4 regions of the Pseudoduganella sp. RAF19 genome follow, and region 3 is predicted to be linked to each of the others. Evidence: predicted binding sites of a transcription regulator. Region 3 holds the regulator's gene; each other region holds the start of a gene.
What was found. The regulator FNR, encoded in region 3, switches genes on or off when oxygen is low (the NO sensors DNR and NnrR bind a similar motif). The targets are predictions, from matches to a motif close to TTGATNNNNATCAA.

Region 1 (3,792 bases), on a different contig from region 3:
GTTCAGGTGCGTCTTGTGCCATTCGTCGCTGTAGCGACCACCCACGCGCGCCAGGTCCGGGCCGGTGCGCTTGGAACCCCACTGGAACGGGCGGTCGTACACGAACTCGCCCGCTACCGAATAGTGGCCGTAACGTTCGGTCTCGGCGCGGAAGGGGCGGATCATCTGCGAGTGGCAGTTGTAGCAGCCTTCACGCACATAGATGTCGCGGCCCGTCAGGCGCAGCGCGGAGTAGGGCTTCAGGCCAGCCACCGGCTCGGTGGTCGATTTCTGGAAGAACAGCGGAATGATCTCCACCGCGCCGCCAACCGATACCACCAGCGTGACCAGCACGATCAGCAACCAGGGGTTCTTCTCAATCCATTCATGCGAAAACTTCATGCTCTTGCTCCTTTATGCCGCCAGGCTCATGTCAGGGATACGGGCCGTAGCGGTCTTGTTTCCGCGCAGGGTCATCCAGCTGTTGTAAGCCATGATGCACATGCCGGAGAGGTACAGCACGCCGCCCAGGAAACGCACCACGTAGTAGGGATAAGTGGCCTTCACGCCTTCCACGAAGGCATAGGTCAGGGTGCCGTCCGGATTCACTGCGCGCCACATCAGGCCTTGCATCACACCGGCAATCCACATTGCGGCGATGTACAGCACGATGCCGATGGTGGCGACCCAGAAGTGCACGTCGATCAGCTTCACGCTGTACATCCTGGTCTGTCCGGCAAGGCGCGGAATCAGGTAGTAGATCGAGCCCATGGTGATGAAGCCCACCCAGCCCAGCGCGCCGCCGTGCACGTGGGCGATGCCCCAGTCGGTGTAGTGCGACAGCGCGTTGATGGTTTTGATCGACATCATTGGCCCTTCGAAGGTGGCGATACCGTAGAAGGACAGCGAAACGATCATGAACTTCAGGATCGGGTCGGAGCGCAGCTTGTGCCATGCGCCGGACAGGGTCATGATGCCGTTGATCATGCCGCCCCAGCTCGGCGCCAGCAGGATCAGGGAGAACACCATGCCGAGCGACTGGGTCCAGTCAGGCAGCGCGGTGTAGTGCAGGTGGTGCGGGCCGGCCCACATGTAAGTGAAGATCAGCGCCCAGAAGTGCACGATCGACAGGCGGTACGAATACACAGGGCGTTCGGCCTGTTTCGGAATGAAGTAGTACACCATGCCCAGATAGCCTGCGGTCAGGATGAAGCCCACCGCATTGTGGCCATACCACCACTGGATCATCGCGTCCTGCACGCCGCTGTATATCGAGTAGGACTTGGTCAGCGTTGCCGGCATGCTCATGCCGTTCACCACGTGCAGGATGGTCACGGCGAGGATGTAGCCGCCGAAGAACCAGTTCGCAACGTAGATGTGCTTGACCTTGCGCTTGATGATGGTGCCGAAGAAGACCGTGGCGTAGGCCACCCACACCAGGGCGATCAGGATGGTGATCGGCCATTCCAGTTCAGCGTATTCCTTGCCGCGGGTGAGGCCCATCGGCAGCGTCACGACCGCGCTCAGGATCACCGCTTGCCAGCCCCAGAAGGTGAAGGCGGCCAGCTTGTCCGAGAACAGGCGCACCTGGCAGGTACGCTGCACGACGTAGTAGGACGTCGCAAACAGGCCGCTGATGCCGAAAGCGAAAATCACGGCATTGGTATGCAACGGACGCAGGCGGCCATAAGTCAGCCACGGTATGTCCAGATTGAGTTCGGGCCAGGCCAGCTGGGCGGCGATGATCACGCCAACCAGCATGCCGACGATGCCCCACACTACCGTTGCGATCGCGAACTGCTTCACGATCTTGTAGTTGTATTGATCCACTTTGAGGTTCCCCCGGAAGCACTTTGATGAGATATGTCAAAGGGTAGCGAGAGAGGCGGCCAATTTCCTTGACCTGGATCAAGATTGCCCAAGTGGGCTTGGATCAGGCATCGTCGTCTTGCAGAATGCGCAATGCAGGGCCGGACAGATCGTCGAACTGGCCGTCATCGGACGCGACGAAAAATAGCCACAGCGCGCCGAAGACCAGCAGCACGCTGAGGGGAATCAAAAGGTAGAGGGCTTCCATGATGTGCTCCTGCGCAGGCGTAGCGCATTGATGATGACGATGGCGGAGCTGACGGCCATGCCCACGCCGGATAGCCAGGGATTCAGCATTCCCAGGGCCGCTGCCGGGATTGCAATGATGTTGTAGAGCGTAGCCCAGGCGAGGTTTTGCCGGATCACGCGCATTGTCTTTGTTGCCATGTCCGCCGTTTGCGCGAGGAGGCCGATGTTCGAGTTAAGCAGCACGCAGTCGGCATGGGCTTGCGCCAGCGCGGCGCCGCTGCCCATGGCGAAGGAAACATCAGCCGCGCTCAACACTGCCGCGTCGTTGATGCCATCGCCGACCATGGCGACGACCGCACCTTTAGCTTGCAGCGCCTGCACAAATTCGAGCTTCTGCCCCGGCAGGTAGCCGCCGTGGCCTTGCAGCAGCCAAAGCTGCCGCGCGACCGCATCTGCCAGCGCGGGCTCGTCGCCACTTAGCAGAATGACCTTTTTGCCGCGCGCGCGGAAGGCATCGACCACGTCCTTCGCTTGCGGCCGCAGCGCATCAGCAATAATGAACCGCGCAAGCCAGCGCCCTTCAGCAGCCAGCCAGACGCTCGTGCCGCTCCCCGGTCCATCACCCGCCATGCTTGCCGCAACACTTGCGTCTTCGACGGACACGGCGCTGCCGCGCGCCGCCACGCTCCGCATCGCCGCGCCCGCGAGCCCGTCAGCGTCGGACAAGCCGGCAATAGCGGCTACGAAATTGCCGCTGCCGATGCGGTAGCGCCGTCCATCGACGATCGCCTCCAGCCCCTCGCCCGGCAGCTCGCGCAGCCCGCTGACTATCATGGCCGTGGAAGCCGAAGCCGAAGCCGAAGCCGAAGCCGACGCCGACGCCGACACCGTACCCCGTGCAGCCTCCGGCGCGGCGCGATGCGCGGCACTTTGGCCGGTCGCCGCCCTATTTGCGGCTGGCTGTGTCGCTGGTGGCACGCCGTTGCGGCGTGCGTTGCCGGCAGCGAGGATCGCGCGGGCGATGGGATGGGCGCTGCCGGATTCCAGCGCCATTGCGATGCGCAGGCAGTCGTCCACGCTGACGCCCGGCGCAGGCTCAATGCGTTGCACAGCTGGACGCCCTTCAGTCAGCGTCCCGGTTTTGTCAAACACGACATGGGTCGCGCGATGCAGTGTCTCCAGCACGTGCGGACGCACGATCAGCACCCCCACGCCCAGCAATCGGTCGGTGGCCGCAGCCAGCGCGGAAGGCGTCGCCAGTGACAGCGCGCAGGGACAGGACACTACCAGCACCGCAATCGCCACCGGCCACGCGCGTGCTGCGTCATGCCACCACCAGAACGCAAAACTCGCCAGCGCAAACAGCAGCAGCGCTGACACGAACCAGGAAGCCGCGCGATCCGCCCACTGCGCAATGGCAGGCTTTGCGCTACCCGCCTGCTCGATCAGTTTGAGCAGCCCGGACAAGGTGCTCTCCCGCGCGGGACGCAGCACACGTAGCACGACAGGATTGCCCGCATTGACTGCACCACCGGGAATTTCCTCGCCCTCGCGCTTAGGCTGTGGCGCACTCTCGCCAGTCAGCAACGCCAAGTCGACTGAGGTCGCGCCTTCGACCAGCACACAGTCAGCCGGAATCGCCTCGCCTGCCCTGGCGAGCACGAAATCGCCGGCGTCCAGTGCGCCGGCAGGCACCACGCTGCATTCACGCGATGCGGGCCACTCGGCGAGACGCGACGCTGATTCGGGCAGGCC
Region 2 (3,792 bases), on a different contig from region 3:
GATCCAGCGAGCGCTTCAGGTAGGAGCGCGATGCGCCGTGCACGCCGGACTGCTGGCGGTAATCGTCGAAGAAGGTCTGCATGGCGTGCTTGACCTGCTCGACCTTGATGCCGCTCATGCGCGACATGACCTGGGTCACTTCCAGCAGCTCTTCACGCGACAGGCAGCGCAGCACGGCGGCGGCGCCTTCTTCACCAATCGACAGCAGCACGATCGCGGCCTGTTCGACCGGGCTCAGGCTGTGATCGACGTCCAGGTTCTCGAGGTTATTGTTGAGATCTGCCATTTTTCTGCATCCATTGTTTGACGACTTCGGCCACGCGTTCCGGTTCTTTCTCGGCCAGTACCTTCAGGTGGTCGACCATCACATCGACTGCCGAGCCTGCCGGTGGCAGGTCGTAGTTTTCCAGCAGCGGCACCACCGGGCTGGCGCCGGCATGCATGGTTTCGCCTGGCGCAGCTTCTTCCGTGCCTTCCGGTGCTGCCAATGCCGCGGCCGCGCCTGGCGTGCCCTGCAGAGCCGCGGCGCCTGGCAGCGCTGGCTGGCCGGCTGCGGCGCCTGCCGGCGTCAGGGCCGATTCGATACGGGCTGTGTTGCGTGGCGCCGGCGGCGCGAAGCGGGCAGTCAGCAGACGCATCAGCGGACGCAGAAGCAGCAGATAGCCGAGGATCGCCGCTACAGCGTAGCTAAGCCAGCTCGAAAAATCGACGACGTTGTCGCGTTCCTGCCACCATGGCAGTTCAGCCTGTTTGGCCGGGAAATTCATGGCGCTCACGACCAGGGTGTCGCCGCGCTCGGCATTGATGCCCAGGCCATTGCGCAGTACCTTGTCGACATTGGCCAGTTCGGCAGCTTGCCAGCCGAGCTTCGGATTGAAGGCGGCGGCCTGCGCCAGCACCACGGCCACGCTCTGGCGCTCCAGGCGGCCGCGGGCGCGCTTGGTCTGGGTGATGCTGCGGTCATACGCGTACTGGCGGGTGGTGGCGTTCTTGCGCGCGGTGCCTTCCGGGGCATTGGCGTTAGCATCGGCGCCGGTTGCGCCGGCATTGGTGTTGGCGTTGGCTGGAGGAGGGCGGTTGGACAGCGTGCCCGGCACGCCCATGGCGATGCGGTTACGGTCCTGTTCTTCGCGCATCGCTTCGCTGGTCACTTTCGGATCGGCGCCATATTTCTCAACGGTTTCTTCGACCTTGTCGTTGTCGACAGCAGCGGTCACGCTGATCTTGAAATTGTCTTCGCCAACGATCGGACCCAGCAGGCCCTTGATGTTGGTGCGGATCTCGTCCTGGTAGCGCTTGGCGTTCTCGTTGGTGGTGGCGTTGGCATCAAAGCCATCGGCCAGGTCCACGTGCGAGGACAGCAGATTGCCGGCCTGGTCGACCAGGCTCACGCGCGCCGGGCTTAGCGAGGCGACGCTGCCTGCCACCATGTTGACGATGGCGGCAATGTGCTCAGGCGCCAGCGTGTGGCCAGGCTTGGTAGCGATAACTACGGAAGCGGAAGACTTTTCGCCATCAGACGATACGAAGGAAGTGGACTTGGCGATCGATAGATGCACGCGGGCATGCGCGATCGAGTCCAGGGTCATGATGGACTGCGCCAGTTCGCCTTCCAGGCCGCGGCGGAAACGCACGTCCTGCACGAATTGCGACACGCCCAGCGGGTCATTCTTGTCCATCAGCTCCAGGCCGGCCGGCAGCTGCGCGGTCACGCCTTTGGCGGCCAGCAGCATGCGCACCTTGCCCAGCTGGGACGAAGGCACCAGCACCTGGCCGGTCTCCGGATGCAGGCGGTAGGAAATGTGTTCGCCGTCGAGCACGGTCATCATGTCGGTCACGGCCACTTTTTCGCGGGCGCCGAACACGGGCTTGTAGTTGCTCTGGTCCTTCCACAGGAACATCAGGGTCAGTGCCGTCAGGCCGATGGCCAGCAGCACGATGGGATACAGATTCTTCATCACGGCCGGCGACACGGCCGGGACCGCGGTGGCGCCGGAACGCCAGCGCCCGAAGGCGGACTTGAGGGTGTTGATCACGTCAGAGACTTTCGTTCAGCTGGCTTAGAGCGGGAGCTTGATGAGCTCGTCGACCGCGCCCATCACTTTGTTACGAACCTGCATCAGCATCGAGAAGGAGAGGCTGGATTCCTGGCTGGCCAGCATGGCGCCTACCAGGTCGTCGCTGCGGCCGGCATCCACGTCAGCCATCTTCTGGCCGGCAGCCACGTCGGCTGCATTGACGCCGTCAACGGCGTCTTTCATGGATTGGGCGAAGGAAAATTGCTGCGCTGCGTTAGCGTTGCCAAAGTTCGCAGCAGGGGCAATTGCGCCGGCCTGTTGTGCCAGGTCGGAAGCGGCATTGGTCAGAGAGGCGAGGTCCGCTTTGATCAGACCGGTGAATTCAGTTGCCATCTGTTAGCTCCAATTTCGTGATGCACGTCAATATCATGACTTCAAGTTTGTTGCCTGCATTGCAGCGGGCCCGGGGCGGGTGAAGTGTTAAATTCACAGCAAACTTCCGGTTACTATGCTAATTGATAATTTCACAATGTTATTGCGAGGAAATTCATTGGCAGTAAAGTAAAAAGTGCTTATAAATCATGTAGTAAGCGCTTTTATCATGAAATATGCTGCACTCGCGAAATCCGAATTAGCTTACCCGCTAGCAACTTTCCTGTAAAGGCTTTTTGCGAAGACGTTGTATTGATCCGTGGCAATATGAAAGAAATTCGGTTATCCTACGACTCCAAGATCCTCCTGCATGGCGAGAGATTGCGATACGATGTAGTGCAGAAGGATAACCATCCAAATGACGATCACCAAGACCACAGTGCGACACGAAGTTCTTGACCCATCCTTGCTGGGCCGCCCGGTGCACCGTTTGCCTGTTTTTGCAGCGCAACTGCGGGAAGATTTGACCCAGGCCATGCGCCTGAACGTCAATCGCCGCTATTGGGGCAGTTTTCAGGTGGAAGAAGTGGGTTTCAGCCGCCTGGATGGCACTGAACCACGTACGCGCTGGCTGAATTTTGCTGCGCCGGCAGGCACCATTGCCTTCTCGTTGGAACGCAAGGTATTGCTGCGCGTGTTGAACTTCCGCTATGGCCGCAGTGCCAAAACGGCCGACAATGCCGTCGCTGTTGTCGACGAAAACACACGCGTTACAGCAACAGAAGAACGTCTTGCTGTGGCGCTCGGGCAACAGCTGGCCAGCACGCTGGCTGCCCGGATTGAAAGCAACCTGCCGGCCGCCGGCACGCGCGATGATGAGAATGACATCAAGCCTGCAGCCGGCAGCCATCCGCCGAGAGGCACCTGGGTCATCACTGTGACACTGGGCGATGGTGAAATGCAGGGCAAGTGCTGGTTTGCCCTCGATAAGAATCTGATGTCGGACGTGCTGCGCGGCCTGCTGCCCGAGCGCGACACGGGCCGGAAGAGTACGAAAAACCTGGGTCCGCTGGCGGCGCGGCTCCAGGTCGGCCTGAATGGCCGGCTGGTCAGCAAGGAAGTGACCTTGGGCATGCTGTTCGACCTGCGGGTCGGCGATGTCATTCCGATCAGCTTGCACAGAGCAGACGTATTGCTCGAAGATTCCCGCCTGTTTACAGCTGCGGTTACCGAGCACAAGGGCAAACTCTGCTTAACCTCTTTTGAAGATATCGAATGAATATGATGAATGTGAATCCCAACGGCACCAATGACGGGCTGATGGAGGACATGGCGGAAGAATTGATCATCGATAATCAGGTGAACAATGAGTTGCCCGACATGCCCGCCGCGCGCGCCCCGC
Region 3 (3,792 bases):
GCGCGCGCAATCCTCTCGCGCCACGTATCGTCCAGCGGCGGACCAAAGCTGATTGCACCCTGCTCGATCTCGATCCGCCAATCGCCGCCATCGCGCACAGCAGTTACGCGTTGCAGTCCCGCGCCGGTGCGCTGGATAAGGCTGGGCTTCGCCGCCGATCCGGCCACGGCACTACGAACATGCGCCAGAGCGTAGTGCGCTGCGATGGTCGCATGCCCGCACACCGGCACCTCCACAGTCGGCGTAAAGAAGCGCACCCACACGTCGTGATCCGGCGCGGTTGGACGAAGCACGAACGCCGTCTCCGAATGTTTGAGTTCGCGCGCAATGTCCTGCATCTCCGCTTCGGACAGCCCATCCGCATCCAATACAACGCCAGCCGGGTTGCCGCGGAAGCGCGTACGAGTGAAAGAATCGATATGAAAGAGCTGGGGCATGACATCTCCTTATGCAAAGCCCCAGCATAATTGTGCTCATGACTAGCAACAATACTGATGATTATTGATACACTCTCTCGTAAATCGGGAGAATCATGAGCACTCTAGACGACTATGCGACATTCATCGCCATCCTGGACGGCGGTTCGCTGACGGAGGCCGCCAGGCGTACCGGCCGTTCGCTGCAAGCGGTAAGCCGCTCGCTGGCCGAACTGGAAGCGGAAATCGGTACACAGCTGATTCAGCGCACCACGCGCCGCCTGCAAGCCACGCCTGCCGGCGCAGCCTTCCTTGAGCGTATTCGGCGCGCGCTGGCCGACATCGAAGCGGCTCGCGAATCTGCCCGCCGCGACGGCGACAACCCGCGCGGCAAGCTGCGCGTGGCAGCGCCTGTGCTGTTCGGCGCGACATGGCTCACGCCAATGGCCGCCAGTTTCATGCAGCGCTGGCCTGAAATCGACGTGGAATTAGTGTTGAGCGAACGGCATGCCGACCTGGTCGCCGACAAGCTGGATCTGGCAATCCGCGTCGGTGAACTTCCGGATTCTTCATTAAAAGCGCGCAAGCTGGCGCAGCTACGCCGTGTGTTCTTTGCATCGACGGCGTGGATTCAGCAACACGGCCGTCCGCCACACCCGGACGAACTCGCCGCCCTGCCCTGCGTCCTGCGCAACACAGGCGCAGACCGCAAGCAATGGCCCGCCACGATCGGCGGCAAAATTCATCACATCAAGGTAAAAGGCCCATTCAGCGCGAACGATGCCGCCGCAGCCAACGAAGCTGTCGCCTGCGGACTCGGCGCCGGCATGGCGCCTTTCTGGCAAATACGGAAAATGCTGGACGAAGGCCGCGTCGAAATCATTCTGCGGGAATTTGAGCCGCCGCCAGTGCCGATTCACGCGCTATGGCCGAGCGGCCGCGCGCTCCCTGCACGTACACGGCTATTCGTCGACCACCTGGCCGTGCAATTTAGTGCAGTACGCTGGTAATCAGGCTGCCCGTGCCACCGGGATGACGTCGGCTGCCATACCGCTGGACAGCGCCTCAAGGCGTGGACGATCAAGAATCTGAAGATCGCGGTTATTCAGCGCGATCAGGCCATCGCCGCGCAAACGCGCCAGCTGACGGCTCACGCTTTCCACGGTCAAGCCAAGATAGCCCCCGATGTCCTCACGCGACATGCGCAGCTGGAAGGTGGTGGACGACAAACCGCGCTGCGCATAACGGCCGGAGAGATTCAAGAGGAAAAGCGCCATGCGCTGCTCGGCGCGCATATGGCTCAGGAACAGCATCACCGACTGCTCGCGTTGAATCTCGCGGCTCATCGTGCGATGGAACTGCTGCAGCAGCACTGGCACCTGCATGACCAGCTCCTGCAGCCGGGCGAATGGAATCTCGCAGACTTCACTGTCCTCCAGCGCCACTGCATCGACCGTATGCATGCCACCGCCGATGGCTTCCATTCCCAGCAAATCGCCGGCCATGTGAAAGCCGCCAATCTGCTGCTCGCCGCGCTGATTGACCTGCGAAGTCTTGAAATGACCGAAACGCACCGCAAACAGGCTGTTGAAAGGCTGGCCGGCGGCATACAGACGCTCATCGCGCGGCACACGGCGGCGTCGGGCAATGATCTGGTCCAGACGGGCCACATCATTGTCATTCAGGCCTTGTGGCAGGCAAAGCTTATTAAAACTGCACAGCGAGCACTTCGCGACGGTCTTCATTTTGCGGCTCCAGATAATCGGCACCGCCAGTATCGCCGCTGGCCGCCCGGAAGAATATCGGGCTCCCCATGCAGTTCATGTAGGGCTTCCCCTACAAACTCAAATCAGGCCGTGTTCCAGAGCGTAGCGCGTGAGCTCCGCATTGCTCGCCATACCCATTTTGTCAAGAATGCGGCTGCGATAAGTCGTCACCGTATTGGGGCTCAGGTGCAGCAGTTCGCCGATGCGCACCAGGGATTCACCTGCCGCGATCATCTTCAGCACCTCCAGCTCACGGTTGGACAGATTTTCGTGATCGCCGGTCGCACCGCCGCCGACCAGGCTTGCCAGCTTTTCCAGCAGCGCCGGACTCACGTGCTTGCCACCCGCCGCCGCCTTGCGCACCGCTTCAATCAAGGTGGACGTCGGCGCGTCCTTGGTCAGATAGCCCGACGCGCCGAGCTTCAGCGCGCGCACTGCGTAAATCTCTTCGGAGTAGGTACTCAAAATCAGCACCGCCATGCGCGGGTATTCATTGCGCAGGCATTTCAGCAGATCGAGTCCATTCTTGCCCGGCATTTTGATGTCGACCAGCGCCACATCAAACTTGCGCTCAGCCACGCGCTCCATGGCCTCCACCGCATTGCTTGCCTCGCCATCGACGCTGATGTCCGCAGCAGTACCGAGCATCAGGCGTACGCCGTTGCGTGCGATGGCGTGGTCGTCCACCAGCAGAACGCTGATCTTGTCAGTCATGGTGCGCCTCCAGCGGCAGACGCAATTGCAGCAGCGTGCCTTGTCCCGGCGTCCCGGTGATGGTCAGTTCGCCGCCAAAGCCGCGCGTCCTTTCATGCATACCCAAAATTCCCCACGATTCCTTATCCAGCAAGCGCGTCTTGTCGATGCCTTTGCCGTTGTCTTTCACCGTCAGCAGCACTGCGCCGCCATCACGCGCTGCGGACACGCGCACTTCCGTCGCTTGCGCATGGCGCACCACATTGGTCAGCGCTTCCTGCGCGATGCGGAACAGCATGGTGCTGCGCTCCGCATCGACGGCGAGATCCGACAGCTCCGGTGCGATATCGCATACGCAGCGCAAGCCTGTGCGCTGCTGCACTTGTTCCGCGTACCATTCCAGCGCCGCCCACACGCCCAGTTGATCGAGCACGCTGGGGCGCAGGTCCGTGATCACGCGCCGCACCGTATCGATGGCCTCCTGCGTCAGGCCTTGCACTTCACCCAATAGCGGATCGGACTGCGCGCCCGCACGTTCGATCAGCACATTGACATAAGCCTTCATGCCGGTGAGCAGACCGCCCAGCTCGTCGTGGATCTCCTGTGCGATGCGCGTGCGCTCGTGCTCCTTGATCTTCTCTTGATGCGCAGCGAGTTCGCGCAAGCGCGCCTGCATTTCCCTGCCCTGGGCTTCGGCTTGTTTGCGCTCGGTGATGTCGCGCACCAGGCCTGTGAACATGCGGCGACCGCCGATTTCCATTTCCGCCACGGCGAGGTCCATTGGGAACACCGAGCCATCGCGCCGCAAGCCCTCCACTTCGCGGCCCTTGCCGATAACGCGCTTCTCGCCTGTCTGCGCATAATGCGCCAGATAGCCATCATGCTGCTCACGATGCGGCGATGGCATCAACATGGAC
Region 4 (3,792 bases), on a different contig from region 3:
TTGGCGGTACCGGCCGGCAGCAGGCTCAGGGTGTTGACGTTAGTGCGCAGCATGACGTCGGCCATGTCCAGCTTGTCGTCCAGCAGGATGTCCATCAGGCCGCGCTGGGCCGGCAGACCGAGGGTGCGCAGCACGGAAGGACGCGCCACGTCGGCATCGACCAGCAGCACCGTGTGGTCCAGTTCCATCGCAATACTCATCGCCAGATTGATGGCGGTGAAGGTCTTGCCTTCGCCCGGCAGCGAGCTGGTGATCATGATCAGGTTGCCCGGATTGTCGGTCGGCTTGCGCGGTGCAAAGGCGCGCTTGATCAGCGGGCGCTTGATGATACGGAAGTCTTCCACGATATTGGTGCGGCCGCCGGCGGCCGTCACCAGGCCAGCTGCATGCATGCGCGCCAGATCCAGTTCCACCGAACGCGTGGTGCGGCGGTTGGCATCGGCAACAGCGTCCTCCGCCGCAGCCGCTGCTGCCTGCACTGGTGCAGGCGCCGGTGCGGGTGCTGCTGCCGGTGCTGGTGCCGCGGCGGGCGCCGCAGCCGGTGCTTCGGCCACGGCAGTCGCAGGCGCCACAGCGACGGCGACGTCGGCGGCAGCCGGCGCGTCTTCCGGGCGAGGATGTGGGATACGGCCAGCGGCTTTTTCGATAATGCTCACGATAACTCCTTCGGCCGCTCAGGCCTGGCGCAACAAGGTAAAGGTCAGGACACCGCCATATGCGGTAAACACGGCGGCCACGGCCACGCCAAAGGCATACAGGCGGCGCTTGCGCATGACCTTCTGCTGATCGGTCCAGTTCATGCCGACACTACCCAGGATCGCTACACCGGTCACTTCACGCAGCGCATTCTGGCTCAGGAAGGTCGGACGAATCTGGCTCAGCAGCAGCGCAGTACCCAGGCCGGCCAGCAGCGAACCGACAAACACGATGGAGTACAGGCGCACGCGGTTCGGGCCGATCGGCGTCACCGGCGCAGTTGGCGGGTCCACCACGCGGAAGCTCATCATGTCGGTGGCCGAGCTCAGGTCGCCGGATAGCTTGGCCGATTCACGGCGCTGCACCAGCTTCTCGTAGTTTTCCTTGTTGATCGCGTAGTCGCGGTTCAGCTGGGCCAGCTGCGCTTCCACTTCCGGCGCGGCGGTGCTCTGCGAGCGCAGGCGGGCCAGGCGCATCGAGTATTCGCCCACGCGGGCTTTCAGGCTGGCGACGCGCGCTTCTTCCACCGACAGCGCCACATTCATTTGCTGCAGCATCGGGCTGTAGCTGGCGCCAGGATCGGCCGACTTGACCAGCTTTTTCGCTTCTTCCTTCTTGCGCTGCTGCAGCGACTGGATCAGGCGCTTGGCGGCGACGATATCCGGATGTTCTTCGGTGTACTGCATGCGCAGCTGGTCCAGGTTCTTTTCCAGCGCAGCGATGCGGCCGTCGATTTCCGGATTGGCCGCTTCGGCCGGCGCGGCGCCGGTCACCGGCGCCATTTCGTCACCGGAGATCTGGCGCTTGATGGCGTTGCGCGCCTGCTCGGCTTCAGCCAGCTCCAGCTGGGCCGCGCTCAGCTTGTCGCTCAGGTCGGTAAAGCTGGAGCTGTAATCGCCACCCTGGCGCGGCAGTACGCCGAGATTACGGATCTTGAATTCTTTCAGCGAGTTCTCGCCAGCCGCCAGACGTTCTTCATACATCTTGATCTGGTCGTCGATGAACTGCACGGCTTTCTCGGAGTCCTGCTTCTTGCCGCCGAAGGAGCCTTCCACGAAGATGGTCAGCAGGGACTGCACCACATCCTTGCCCAGCTTCGGATTGGCGTTGTTGTAAGAGATGGTGTAAATGTCGTCGCGCTCGGTGCCCGTCATTTTGATCTGGGACATCAGCTCGTCAACCTGCTTCTCGTGTTCCTTGACCGTGCGCGCCTTGATGTCCAGGTCGACCATGCGCAGCACGCGCTCGACGTTCGGACGGCTGATCAGGGTGCGGCGCATGAACATCACTTGCTGGTCGACGTTAGGCATGGTGGTCATGCCCGACATCAGCGGTTTCAGGATGCTTTGCGTGTCGACGTACACACGGGCCGAAGCCTGGTAGTCATTGGGTAACTGATAGACCACGATCCAGCCGATGATCGCGACAACCCATGTAATGATCACTGCATACCAGCGATATTTTCCGATTGCTTTTAGGAACGTTAAAAGCAGGGCCAACAGTTCAGTCATCTTTCACCACCCCTTCACGCAAGCGCCGGCGAAACTCTCGCCGAACCCGCTTCTAATATTGCTTAAATTACATCTTCTCACTATCATACAGCAGAAATACCTAGGTGTAGCAGTTAATTTATTGCCGTTGCGCCTCGCTGACACGAAGTAATCTAAATTGATTTCCAGCAAGCACTATAAATGTCAGGAAAAACCCACAAGGACCCATTTCATGAACCTTTTTCGCCGCTTACTGTTGGTTGCTTGCGTCACCTTGCCTTTTGCAAGTAACGGCGCAGAACTGTCGCGCACGATCACGGCCGTCAAGCCCTCGGTCGTTGGCATCGGCACCATGCTGCGCACCCGCAGCCCGGCCATTGCTTTTACCGCCACCGGCTTCATCGTCGGCGACGGCCTGAGTGTGATCACCAATGCCCACGCCCTGCCTGAAGAGATGGACACGGACGGCATGGAAACCCTGGGCATCGTGACCGGCACCGGCGACAACCTGCAATTCCGCCCCGCCACCATTGCCGCCATCGACAAGGAACACGACCTGCTGCACCTGCGCCTTAGCGGTACGCCGCTGCCCGCGCTGCAGCTGAGCAGCGAGCGCCTCGAAGAAGGACGCGATCTCGCCTTTACCGGCTACCCGCTGGGCATGATGCTTGGCCTGACCCCCGTCACGCACCGCGCCATGCTGTCGGCCGTCACGCCCATCGTGCTGCCGACGGTCAGCGGACGCAGCCTGCAGGCGCGCGCCATTGCCGAGATCCGGCGCGGCAAGCCCTTCTCGATCTACCAGCTGGACGGCACGGCCTACCCTGGCAACAGTGGCAGCCCGGTGTTCGATCCCGAGAACGGCCACGTGGTCGGCGTCATCAACATGACCCTGCTGAAAGGCCTGAAGGAAAGCGCCATCAGCGCGCCCAGCGGCATCAGCTACGCGATTCCCGTCTCTTACGTGAAGGAACTGTTGCAGCAAGCTGCCCCCAAAAAATAATCGGGTTGCCGTAAAGCCCCGTGGTATAAAATAAGCATGCTAAAAAGAAAATTAATTAAAATTTCCGTGCAGTAACGCAAAAAGGCCCAGGCCGGGAACAAAACAACTGGAGAATGTCGTGAATACTCTGCAAAACAAACTGATCCGAATCCTGGCGGGCTCCGCCCTGCTGCTGGCGGCCCTGGCCATCGGCGGCTGTGCCAGCAACCGCGCCGGTGCGCCGGCCAACGCAGGCCCAACGCCAACCGATGACTACCTGATCGGTCCTGGCGATAGCGTGAATGTGAACGTGTGGCGCAATCCGGAAGTGTCGAACACCGTGCCGGTACGTCCGGATGGCAAGATCACCACCCCGCTGGTCGAAGACCTGCAGGCGGCGGGCAAGACGTCCACCCAGTTGGCACGCGATATCGAGAAAGCGCTGTCGAAGTACATCCAGCAGCCGGTGGTCACCGTGATCGTGACCGGCTTCGTTGGCACGTATGGCGAACAGATCCGCGTGATCGGCCAGGCAGCCAAGCCACAGTCGCTGCCTTATCGCAGCGATATGTCTCTGATGGATGTACTGATTGCCGTCGGCGGTGTTACTGAGTTCGCAGCAGG

Region 1: ccoN (cytochrome-c oxidase, cbb3-type subunit I) is a predicted target of FNR. The motif match lies at 1,878-1,891, and genes of this name have one in related genera.
Region 2: AB4Z19_RS03810 (FliM/FliN family flagellar motor switch protein) is a predicted target of FNR. The motif match lies at 2,703-2,716, and genes of this name have one in related genera.
Region 4: AB4Z19_RS26600 (XrtA system polysaccharide chain length determinant) is a predicted target of FNR. The motif match lies at 2,365-2,378, and genes of this name have one in related genera.

Annotation. Positions count from the first base shown of each region.
Region 1 is NZ_JBFREF010000009.1:210,061-213,852, forward strand. Features, by position in the region: gene ccoO (cytochrome-c oxidase, cbb3-type subunit II) at 1-381, opposite strand, end outside; gene ccoN (cytochrome-c oxidase, cbb3-type subunit I) at 394-1,809, opposite strand; gene ccoS (cbb3-type cytochrome oxidase assembly protein CcoS) at 1,913-2,056, opposite strand; gene AB4Z19_RS23575 (heavy metal translocating P-type ATPase) at 2,035-3,792, opposite strand, start outside.
Region 2 is NZ_JBFREF010000001.1:795,005-798,796, forward strand. Features, by position in the region: gene AB4Z19_RS03795 (flagellar motor switch protein FliG) at 1-286, opposite strand, end outside; gene fliF (flagellar basal-body MS-ring/collar protein FliF) at 267-2,036, opposite strand; gene AB4Z19_RS03805 (flagellar hook-basal body complex protein FliE) at 2,061-2,411, opposite strand; gene AB4Z19_RS03810 (FliM/FliN family flagellar motor switch protein) at 2,809-3,669, shown strand; gene AB4Z19_RS03815 (FliM/FliN family flagellar motor switch protein) at 3,675-3,792, shown strand, end outside.
Region 3 is NZ_JBFREF010000002.1:311,316-315,107, reverse strand. Features, by position in the region: gene AB4Z19_RS06095 (PhzF family isomerase) at 1-437, opposite strand, end outside; gene AB4Z19_RS06090 (LysR family transcriptional regulator) at 533-1,426, shown strand; gene fnr (fumarate/nitrate reduction transcriptional regulator Fnr) at 1,427-2,161, opposite strand; gene AB4Z19_RS06080 (response regulator) at 2,261-2,896, opposite strand; gene AB4Z19_RS06075 (PAS domain-containing sensor histidine kinase) at 2,889-3,792, opposite strand, start outside.
Region 4 is NZ_JBFREF010000011.1:178,138-181,929, forward strand. Features, by position in the region: gene AB4Z19_RS26595 (XrtA-associated tyrosine autokinase) at 1-656, opposite strand, end outside; gene AB4Z19_RS26600 (XrtA system polysaccharide chain length determinant) at 675-2,207, opposite strand; gene AB4Z19_RS26605 (S1 family peptidase) at 2,419-3,189, shown strand; gene AB4Z19_RS26610 (XrtA/PEP-CTERM system exopolysaccharide export protein) at 3,317-3,792, shown strand, end outside.